2 regions of the Brevibacillus sp. YAE8 genome follow, and region 1 is predicted to be linked to the other one. Evidence: a T-box and tRNA genes for the amino acid it is inferred to sense, from the RefSeq annotation. Region 1 holds a T-box; the other holds one or more tRNA genes.
What was found. A T-box is a leader RNA that pairs with one kind of tRNA and senses whether it is charged. The one in region 1 lies ahead of metG (methionine--tRNA ligase), so its partner is inferred to be a tRNA-Met.
Positions count from the first base shown of each region.

Region 2: it has a tRNA-Met gene. The T-box ahead of metG (methionine--tRNA ligase) is inferred to sense a tRNA for this amino acid. The anticodon was not compared.

Region 1 is NZ_BAAIYG010000017.1:57,163-62,184, forward strand. Features, by position in the region: gene metG (methionine--tRNA ligase) at 1-1,237, opposite strand, end outside; T-box leader at 1,291-1,546, opposite strand; gene AC27IT_RS18400 (AbrB/MazE/SpoVT family DNA-binding domain-containing protein) at 1,972-2,223, shown strand; gene rsmI (16S rRNA (cytidine(1402)-2'-O)-methyltransferase) at 2,377-3,267, opposite strand; gene AC27IT_RS18410 (GIY-YIG nuclease family protein) at 3,264-3,563, opposite strand; gene AC27IT_RS18415 (tRNA1(Val) (adenine(37)-N6)-methyltransferase) at 3,514-4,281, opposite strand; gene yabA (DNA replication initiation control protein YabA) at 4,377-4,748, opposite strand; gene AC27IT_RS18425 (PSP1 domain-containing protein) at 4,777-5,022, opposite strand, start outside.
Region 2 is NZ_BAAIYG010000005.1:269,963-274,984, forward strand. Features, by position in the region: gene rarD (EamA family transporter RarD) at 1-381, opposite strand, end outside; gene AC27IT_RS10905 (EamA family transporter) at 643-1,551, shown strand; gene AC27IT_RS10910 (DinB family protein) at 1,683-2,147, shown strand; partial or broken gene AC27IT_RS10915 (glyoxalase superfamily protein) at 2,144-2,512, shown strand; tRNA gene AC27IT_RS10920 (tRNA-His) at 2,797-2,872, opposite strand; tRNA gene AC27IT_RS10925 (tRNA-Met) at 2,893-2,966, opposite strand; tRNA gene AC27IT_RS10930 (tRNA-Gly) at 2,975-3,048, opposite strand; gene AC27IT_RS10935 (hypothetical protein) at 3,712-4,284, shown strand; partial or broken gene AC27IT_RS10940 (LysR family transcriptional regulator substrate-binding protein) at 4,439-4,819, opposite strand; gene AC27IT_RS10945 (ABC transporter substrate-binding protein) at 4,792-5,022, opposite strand, start outside.

The DNA.
Region 1 (5,022 bases):
CAAGCGCGTTGGAGAAACGCATTTCTTCCATATGCTCCTCGACCAGCGCCTTTGTTTTCATCGCCAGGCCGATCAGGCTGTCATCCGGCTCTCCGGCATCTTGTGCGGCTGGCACGATGCCATCGAAATATTTTTCGATCATCGTAGTGGTACGGCTCAGCAGGTTGCCGATGTCGTTTGCCAGATCGTAGTTCAGACGCTGGATAAACGATTCCGGTGTGAAAATGCCATCCTGGCCGAAGTTGATCTCGCGCAGCAGGAAGTAGCGCACGCCATCGGAGCCATAGCGATCAATCAGCAGCTTCGGATCAATGACGTTGCCTTTGGATTTGGACATTTTTCCGTCCGGCATCAGCAGCCAGCCATGACCGAAAACTTGTTTTGGCAGCGGCACATCGAGCGCCATCAGCAAAATCGGCCAGTAGATCGTATGGAAGCGCAAAATGTCTTTTCCCACCATATGCACATTCGCAGGCCAGAAACGGCGGTATTTGCTGTCGTCGTCAGACAAGTAGCCGAGCGCGGAAATGTAGTTGGTCAACGCGTCGATCCAGACGTAAATGACGTGCTCAGGATCGCTCGGCACTTTGATCCCCCAGTCAAACGTGCTGCGGGATACGGACAAATCCTGGAGGCCCGGCTTGAGGAAGTTGTTAATCATCTCGTTGCGGCGGCTCTCCGGTTGGATGAAGTCAGGGTTCGCCTCGATGTGCGCGAGCAATCTGTCCTGGTATTTGGACAAGCGGAAGAAGTAGTTTTTCTCCTTCACTTTTTTCACTTCGCGGCCGCAATCCGGGCAAATGTAGCCTTTGTCGGTCTTACATTGTGTCTCGGTCCAGAAAGCCTCGTCCGGCACACAGTAGTATCCCTCATACTCGCCCAAGTAAATGTCGCCCTGATCGAGCAGACGCTGGAACACTTTTTGCACGACTTCCTTATGACGCGGCTGCGTGGTGCGGATGAAATCGTCGTAGGAGATGTCCAGTTTTTGCCACAGGTCGCGAATCCAGTCAACAACCGGATCGATGAACTCCAGCGGCTGTTTGCCGTCTTCGGCTGCGCGCTCCTGAAGCTTTTGTCCATGCTCGTCCGTACCTGTCAGGTAGTAGACGTCATAGCCGCGCAAACGTTTGTAGCGCGCCAGAGCATCACAAGCAATTGTCGTGTAGGCATTGCCGATGTGCAGCTTGTTGCTTGGATAGTAAATCGGTGTGGTGATGTAATATGTTGGTTTCATGCAACCTAGCCCCTCCTGATAACGTTTAGAAAAATAGAAAAGCCCACCCCAAAAATTGGGGCGAGCTCTAACTCGCGGTACCACCCAAATGCTCCGTTCCCCTCGCGGACAACGGACTTGGTGAGTCTGAAACAGACTCTGCCCGTAACGTGGGCCGACGTCACAAACTACTGGGCACGGTCATTTCCGTGGCTGTTCATCTGCAAGACTCTGGGGCCATGTTCAGCCTGCTCGCTTATGCCGGTTTTCAGCTACCCCGGCTCTCTGGGATAAGGAGGATCGGCTTACTCTTCCCATCATAGTCGTTTTGCTATCAATTCCCTCATTTACCCTCTATTGTACACGACCGACTTGTTTTGTAAACATCCAGGAGGGCCGAACGGCTACGATTTATTTTATACATGACAGGAAAAGGCAAAAAAGAGAAGACAAGGCTTTTTTGTCGAATGGGCGCGGCTTTATTCGACATAAAGTGACCGATTCGACACGCATTTCTCCCAGTTAATTTTATCCATAAAATTTTCCATACCGTTTCCACTTTTCTACGAAACGCTGATATATCAGCTTTCCTGTTTTCAAAAAAAACTTTGCTTTTCAAAGATTTGTCAAAATGATGTTGACACCTTTGGGAATCGCTGGTATGATAATCCCAACAGATAATGTCGAATATTGACGATTAATGATGAGCGTTTACCAATACATCGACATATGAAGACTTGAGAGGAGAATTTACTATGATGAAATCAACAGGGATTGTTCGTAAAGTAGATGAACTGGGTCGTGTCGTTATTCCGATCGAATTGCGCCGCACACTGGGCATCGCGGAAAAAGACGCTTTGGAAATTTACGTAGATGGCGAGCGCATCATCCTGAAAAAATACGAGCCTGCTTGCATCTTCTGTGGAAACGCTGATAAAGTATCTCATTTTAAAGGTAAAATCGTGTGCCAGGATTGCCTGACCGAGATGCCTGTTGTTAAACGCTAAACACTCATTTCCATACGTACTTGATTTACATACGATATGCCTTCGCAAAGGGACAAGCTTCGCGGAGGCTATTTGTACTGCCTGCGTCGCTGCTGCGCTGGTTGATCGGACGAAAAGAAAAAGCCGACCCGTTCGGTCAGCTTCCTGCTCATCTTACTCGTCTTCCTGGTCGCGGTGGTATTCGTTGTAGACGTCGCGCTTGGGCAAACCGCGATCGTCTGCCGCCTGTTTGATCGCCTCTTTTTTGCTCAAGCCTTGCTCGCAGTAATGCTCGACATGCTGGACAATGCTCAACTGCTGCCACCAGATGTTTTCCTCGTCTGCTTCAGCAGCGGTTGTGCCTGTAAAGCCTTCGACAATCACGCAAAACTCGCCGCGCACTTCGCCATTGCCCAGCCATTCCAGCAGCTCATCAAAAGTGCCGCGCACGAACTCTTCGTAGCGCTTGGTCAGCTCGCGCGCCAGCACGGCCCGCCGATTCCCCCACGCTTCCCGCATGGCCGCAATCGTCTTCTCGATGCGGTGCGGCGCTTCATAAAAAATCAGCGTCTCCGGGTAGCGCTTGAGTCGTTCCAGCTCTTCGCGCCGCTCCTTGTTTTCCCGGCCGATAAAGCCGCAAAAGACAAAGCGGTCTGTCGGCAGCCCCGAAGCGATCAACGCCGTCAGCCCTGCGTTGGCTCCTGGCACCGGAACGACAGGGTATCCGGCAGCGACCGCATCGCGCACGAGATCAGCGCCCGGATCGGATATCGCCGGAAGTCCGGCGTCGCTCACCAGCGCGATCTGTTTTCCTTCGGCCAGCCATTGCAGCAGCCCCTGACCGCTCGCTTCCTTATTATGTTCGTGATAGCTCACGGTGCGCTTTTCGATTTGAAAATGGTTCAACAGCTTCCTTGTTTGACGCGTATCCTCGCAGGCAATCACATCAACCGCCCGCAGCGTTTCCAGGCAACGGACCGTCATATCATCGAGATTGCCGATTGGCGTAGCGACCAGATACAGGACACCTGTTTCTTCCTGCGCAAAGCTGCGCTGTATATTCATCGCGGCGTCCCTCCAATCAACTGTTCTTTTTGCTTGCGATTCAGCCGTTTGATTCCTTCCTCGCGCTTCAAGCCCCACGAACGGTCAGGCCCTTCTTCCCAAAAGACAAGCGCAAGCGGCCCGCGCCCTCTGGTGTATTTCGCCCCTTTGCCTTCATTGTGCATCGCCAGGCGGCGCAGCAACTCCGTCGTATAGCCGGTGTACAAGGAGCCGTCCGCGCAGGCGAGAATGTAGACAAAATGGCTTTTATGCGAGGGAATCTCGTCTGCCGAAGTAAATTTCTTGCAGTTCTTCACAGTATTCCTCACCATTCTCATAGACAATCAGCGGCGGCTGAATCCTCAGCTCCGGCTTGCCACCCCTGATTCCTTCGATCAGCACCATATTCGGCTCGGCTTCCTTGCGCGGGTAAACCAGACGCATCCGCTTCGGCTCGATTCCGTACTGGCGCATCAAGGAAATAATGTCGATCAACCGCGTCGAGCGGTGAACGAGAGCAAGCTTGCCGCCGTTTTTCAACAACTGGCTGCCCACGCGAATGACGTCTTCCAGCGAGAGCAAAATCTCATGACGGGCGATTGCAAAATGCTCGCTTACATTTTTCTCCCCGCTCGTCGCAGGCATATAAGGCGGATTGCACGTAATCAGATCGAATTTCCCGTGCCCGAAAAGCGATACCGCGTCCTTGACATCTCCGTGGTGCATCTCGATCCGCTCCGTCAGTCCGTTGAGCGTCACGTTGCGGCTCGCCATGTCGAACAGCCGCTGCTGAATTTCGATGCCATCAAAACGCGCTTCCGGTGTGCGCGTGGTCATGATAAGCGGGATCGCTCCGTTGCCCGTGCACATGTCGAGCACTCTCCCGCGCTTGGGAACGGACGCAAACCGCGCCAGCAGCACGGCGTCCATCGAAAAACAGAACACCTCGTGGCTCTGGATAATTTTCATTTCGTGAGTCAATAAATCGTCAATGCGCTCCGCATCATAGAGCGGCACGTTAATGACTGGTTCCATCCTTTGTTCCCTACTCCTTTTTTCCTTGTCTTGGAAAAAGCGACCTGACACGTGGCACAGGTCGCTTTCTCCATGTGGTGATCGCTCGTCACCTTTTATTTTTGAGGTCCTCCGCTCAAAAACGAGAGACAGAACAGACAATCCCCTTCTTTGCGCAGACTGCCGAAATGCACGTTGCAGATGTGAAACCCTTCTGCATACAGGCGGGCAAGGTTGTCGTACCCTTCCCCGACCACGGCTTTTTTCGCTTTCTCCTTGGCGACAGGGTTTGCTCCCTTTTGTTTTGCCGGAGAGCCAGTCTTTTTCTTTTCCAGTCGGTTGCGAAGATGCTGGTTTTCAACGAGTAATTGGGCGTTTTCCTCCATCAAAACGACGATGACGTCTTTCAACTCACCGATCTCTTTGTACAGGTCCCCAATTCGTTCTTCAATGCTCGCCATCTTGACGAAGATTTCCCGTTTGTCCACTAGCTCACCTCTCCCCTACCCCCACACTTTATTCATAGGTGGGGAGCCCTATCGCAATCTCATCTAAACCAAACTCTGTGATGCGTTTGTCGATCGAAAGCTCCACCTGAACGGACTGATCCAGTACGTTAACGGAAACGACTCGTCCATTTCCCATCGGGGTAGTGACCATTTTGCCGACATCCGGCATTTCATCACGCGTGCTTTCGTAGTTGTCATTCTCGTATTTTAAACAGCACATCAACCGACCGCACAGACCGGAGATTTTTGCTGG
Region 2 (5,022 bases), on a different contig from region 1:
CGCTACCCACTGTCCGGCATGCATTTTTTCTTTTAAAAAGATCACGCCGAGCAGCACCGTAAACAGCGGATTCATATAGTAGCCAAGGCTCGTTTGCATGACCTGGTTGTTGTTTACCGCCCAAATGTAGATCAGCCAGTTCGCACTGATGAGCAGGGAGCAGATGGCAAGCGCCGCGGCTATTTTGCCTCCGGATACCGATCCCCACATCGCGCGCCAGCGTTTCGTTACCTGAATAATGATTGCGACAAAAAGAACAGACCAGACGATGCGATGCGCCAAAATCTCCCATGCGCCCATCGACTGGAACAGCTTCCAGTACAGCGGGAGCATCCCCCATGCAAAATACGCGGCAAACGCGTAAAGTATCCCCTGTTTCATTTTTCTTCCTCCACTGATTTTGCCATGTGCCCATCCTATAGAGTAGTGTAACGGAATTGTCGCCAATCGGCTATGTATTCATCACCAATATAAGCGCTCGAGACACTTTCATTCGCTACCATGGCAGCGATGTAACAAGACATCTGATTACCTCAGTAACACAATGAAGTGATATCAAATTTTTCATTGTACCATTTTTAACGCTGGTGTACAATAGGCATTATTCAACCGAGTTTAGTCATAAGAAAGGAATTTTTACCTATGACATACTGGCGTTCTGTTTTGTTAGTCTTGCTCGGCGCATGCAGCTACGGGGTGCTGTCCCTGTTCATGAAGCACGCGTTCGCCCTTGGCTTCACTCCTTTTGAAATGAGCGGGAGCCAACTGATTTTCGGCGGCTTGATTATGTCGATTGCGGCCTTGTTCTTCTCGCGGGAACGGTTTCGTTGGAAATATTTGCTGATTTTGGCGCCAGTCAGCCTGATGATGGCTTCCACCAGTATTTTTTACCATCAGGCTGTCAGTCGCGTGTCTGCTTCGCTCGCCATCGTGCTGTTGTTCCAGTTCACCTGGATCGGTGTCCTGCTCGAATCGCTCGTCGACCGCAAATGGCCGACAGCAGAAAAATGGGTATCGCTGCTCATGCTCGGCGGCGGGACGGTGCTGGCCAGCGGTCTTAGCGAAGGCGGGCTGCAAAACGTCAGCATCACGGGTCTGGTCTGCGGCCTGTTGTCGGGGGCAACGTTCGCGCTGGTCATTTTCTTCAGCGGGCGCGTCCTTCCGGGCATGAATCCTTATTTGCGCAGCGCGATTACGATCAGCATGGCAGCCGTGATGCTCTCCATCGTCTACCCGCCTACTTTTTTGCTCAATGGACGGCTGATGGACGGACTGCTTCCGCTCGGCTTGCTCGTTGCCGTATTCGGCTCGGTCATCCCGATTTTTTGCCTGGCGGTAGGCGTCCCCCGCATCGGCAACGGCCTCGCCACGATCTTGAGTGCCGTCGAGTTGCCAACCGTCGTGCTTTTGTCCTGCTTTGTCCTCCAAGAAAACGTGACGCTTTCCCAATGGGGCGGCGTTCTGATGATCCTCGCGGCCATCTGCGTGCCGCAAATCAAATGGCGCAGGCTTTTCGCGCCCGCCCATGTCTTGGAGAAAAAAGGCATGTAATTGAATCAAGCGTGTCGGTCCACCGGGGACCCGGCACGCTTTTTTTCTGTGCCTTTCCCTTCTCACGGATAGGAGAAAGCGGCGGTGGCATGGAATGGTAAGAAGAAGCGAAATCAGGAGGGAACAGAGGTATGGAAAAACGGCATATTGTCCTCTTTCAGCAGTTGGAAGATTATCGAAAGGAAGTGCTGGAGGCGGTAAACGGCTTGTCAGAGGAAGAAGCGCTCATCGTCCCGGCGGGCTTTTCCAACAATATTTTGTGGAACTTGGGACACATCTATCTGGATCAATACTTATGGCTGCAGCACTTGACGAAAGAGGAGGCTCCGATTCCGCCCGGCTTCCGCGAATGGTTCGGCTACGGGACCAAACCGGCAGACTGGCAATCTCCTCCCCCTCCCCTGCAAACCATCCTCGCCTTGCTGGAAGAACAGCCTCAGCAAATTCGCTCCGCCTATGGGGAGCGGCTGGAGGAACCATTTCCTGCCACCGAATCTGGCATGCACACCATCGCCCAGGTGCTGGTGCGGACGATTTTTCACGAAGGGCTGCATTTGTCCACGATTACTGCATTAAGGAGGTTTGTGAACAGATGACTCTTGCCGTCACGCCTGTCTTCCGCATTTTTGACGAAGCAAAAGCGAAGGAGTTTTACGTCGATTTTCTCGGATTTCAGGTCGATTGGGAGCATCGCTACGAGGACCATTTTCCGCTGTACATGTAAGTCTCGTCGCCCGAGTGCGTGCTGCACTTAACCGAACATCACGGAGACGCCTGTCCGGGCGCGGCTGTCCGCGTGCAGGTCGAGGACATCGAGCTGCTGCACCAGACGCTTACCGGCAAGTCGTATAAATACGCCCGGCCCGGTCTGGAAAAAACGCCATGGGGAACGCGCGAGGTGTGCGTGACAGACCCGTTTGGCAACCGGATTCACTTTTTTCAGCCGCATCCTTTTCCGTAAGCAGGCAAAAACAAGCTCCCGCTGGCAGCTTCTTGGCCGCGTAAGGAACTGTGTCGCCCCGCCGCGAACCTTTCTCGTGCGCGCGCTTGTATGCTTTTTTCGCACCGCCTGCATGTTTCGCCGCATGAAGGCGGGGCGGTCGATCGCATGTGTGCCTATGCTCGGACCACTGCCATGCTGCACCGCAACATGTAGCGAGCGAGAAACTCGTCCTGAAAATGCGCATACAAAAAGCCCAGCCAGATCCGTGCAGGAATCTCGCTGGGCTTTTGCTGTTTCTACTATGGGGCGATCGATGGGACTCGAACCCACGAATGCCGGAGCCACAATCCGGTGCGTTAACCCCTTCGCCACGACCGCCATGTGTGGAATCAATCAGGTAGCGGCGGAGGGAGTCGAACCCCCGACCTTTCGGGTATGAACCGAACGCTCTGACCATCTGAGCTACACCGCCAAACGCTATGGAGCGGGTGATGGGAATCGAACCCACGCGACCAGCTTGGAAGGCTGGAGTTCTACCATTGAACTACACCCGCAAAACAAATGCTGTCCCCTTTTGCGCAAGCTGTCGCTTGCCAGGTTCGCATTGCTGAAAAGTGGTTTTCGGACCTCTTTTACAAGCGTAATTGTAACATATGTGAAAAAAAAGTCAAGGATATGGAAAGTGACGCCATATAAAGCCGTTGTGTATAGGCTCGGGTCGACAAGCACAAACTTGTCCGTCCGCGACGGCGCGGGCTGTCCTTTGTATATTATATAGAAGAAAAACATCCTGCTTCCTCCGAGCCGTTCGCGGAATTTCGCCCTAGTTCATGATAGGCAGGCTGTTTTTTGCGGCCTTCTCCGTTCAAAAAAACTTTAACCATTGTCCGCAATTCCTATACACAAATGGAAAAATATAGCCGATGGTAACAGGAGAAGCAGCATTACCGCTGATTGGAAAAGAGGAACCCATGTGAAAATTTCCATGTCGCACGCCCTGCACCCCCAAAGCCCCCTTCGCTTAAGCAACGGGGCTGAAAATCAGGCAGTAGCGGACAGGCAGCAAAAAAAAACAAGCCGATTCCGTCACTGTCAGTTCCCAGGCTCGCAGCCTTTTTGCGAAAAACAACCAGTCGAAAACAAATGACCTGATGCAATCGTTGCAGCCCCAACGGGAAAAGCTGCAAGAGAGCAAAAGCAAATTATATGAGTCAGCATTGAAATCGGGCGGGCAAGCCCAGGGCATCCAGGAGCAGATCAAGGCGCTCGATGAGCAAATTCGCGCTCTGGATGAACAAATCAGCCAAATCAAGCTGGATGAAATGCAGAAGACGTTCGTCCAGGATGCAGACAGCAAACAGCCGACTCCTGAAAAACCCGCTGACGCTGGCAACCAGACTGCCGAAGAACCTGCCTTGCAGCATTTCATGGCGTTGTCCGGTAACTTGGAGCAGTTCGAACAGCTTTCTGCCCAGAAACATAAAATCGACCGCGGCATCCGGGTGTTGAATCAGGAGATCAAGCTGGACGAAAGCCGGGCTTTGTCAGGCCAAACGGCAACAGCCAAACGCGAGCAAGTGGCCGCACTGGAACAGACGATGGGCAGGCTCGATGAGCAGATGGGAGAAAAGTTTAAGGCGCTGACAGCACAGCTCAGCGAGCAGACGAATTTTGCCGAAGCCGAATCTTTCAGCACCGCTGCCCCTCCCCGCAATGCAGATGAATCGAGCAGCGGCGAGTCTTCGGCAGAAAACGCCCAGTCCGCACCTGACCTGGAACTCGCCCCGTAACGCGAGACAGAACAACCCACCTTTACGAGTGGAGCGACCACGCCGCGCCAGATGTTGCGGCCCGCTCGTAAAGGTGGGGTTTCGTATTCTTTCTTGTGTGGCAAACAGCAGCAGACTGGCTCTGACCTGGCTGTCGTGGCCGCCCGTCTGCCTGTCATTTTCCACGCTCCAAGCGGAAAGCATCCGGTTTGCAAAAGGACAGCAGCGCATTGCTCGTGACGTCCGCAAAGTATTCCTCCACGATCTCGCGAAACTCCCGGGCAGCGCGGGAAATGTACCGGCTCTTGTGCCAGAGCAAAGCGATCTCGCGCGCCAAATTGCAGCCCTCTACCCGCAAATAGTGAACCTGCTCGTGCAAGCTCCTTCCCGTGCAAGGGATAAAGGCGATGCCGATTCCCGCCTCTACGAGCGCAACCAGCCGGGCAGGTTCATCGCCTTCGTACACGTAAGCTGGCTCGAGGGCTGATTTCAGCATGTATCCAGATGGCAGGAGGAAATATTCCGCTGTCAAAACTGATGCTTGCCCTCGACCAGCATGTCGGCAATCAGATCGACTTGTGCTTTTACGGCAATCGGGTCGTACGGCCAAAAATAGTCGGTATCCATCTGGTAAACGCGGCCGTTTTTGACTGCGTCCAGCGTGTTCCAGATCGGATTGCTCGGATCAAGTCCCGCCTGCTTGCCCGACTCCACAAAAAGGTAGTCGCCGGAAAATTCGTTGACCTGCTCTAACGAGAT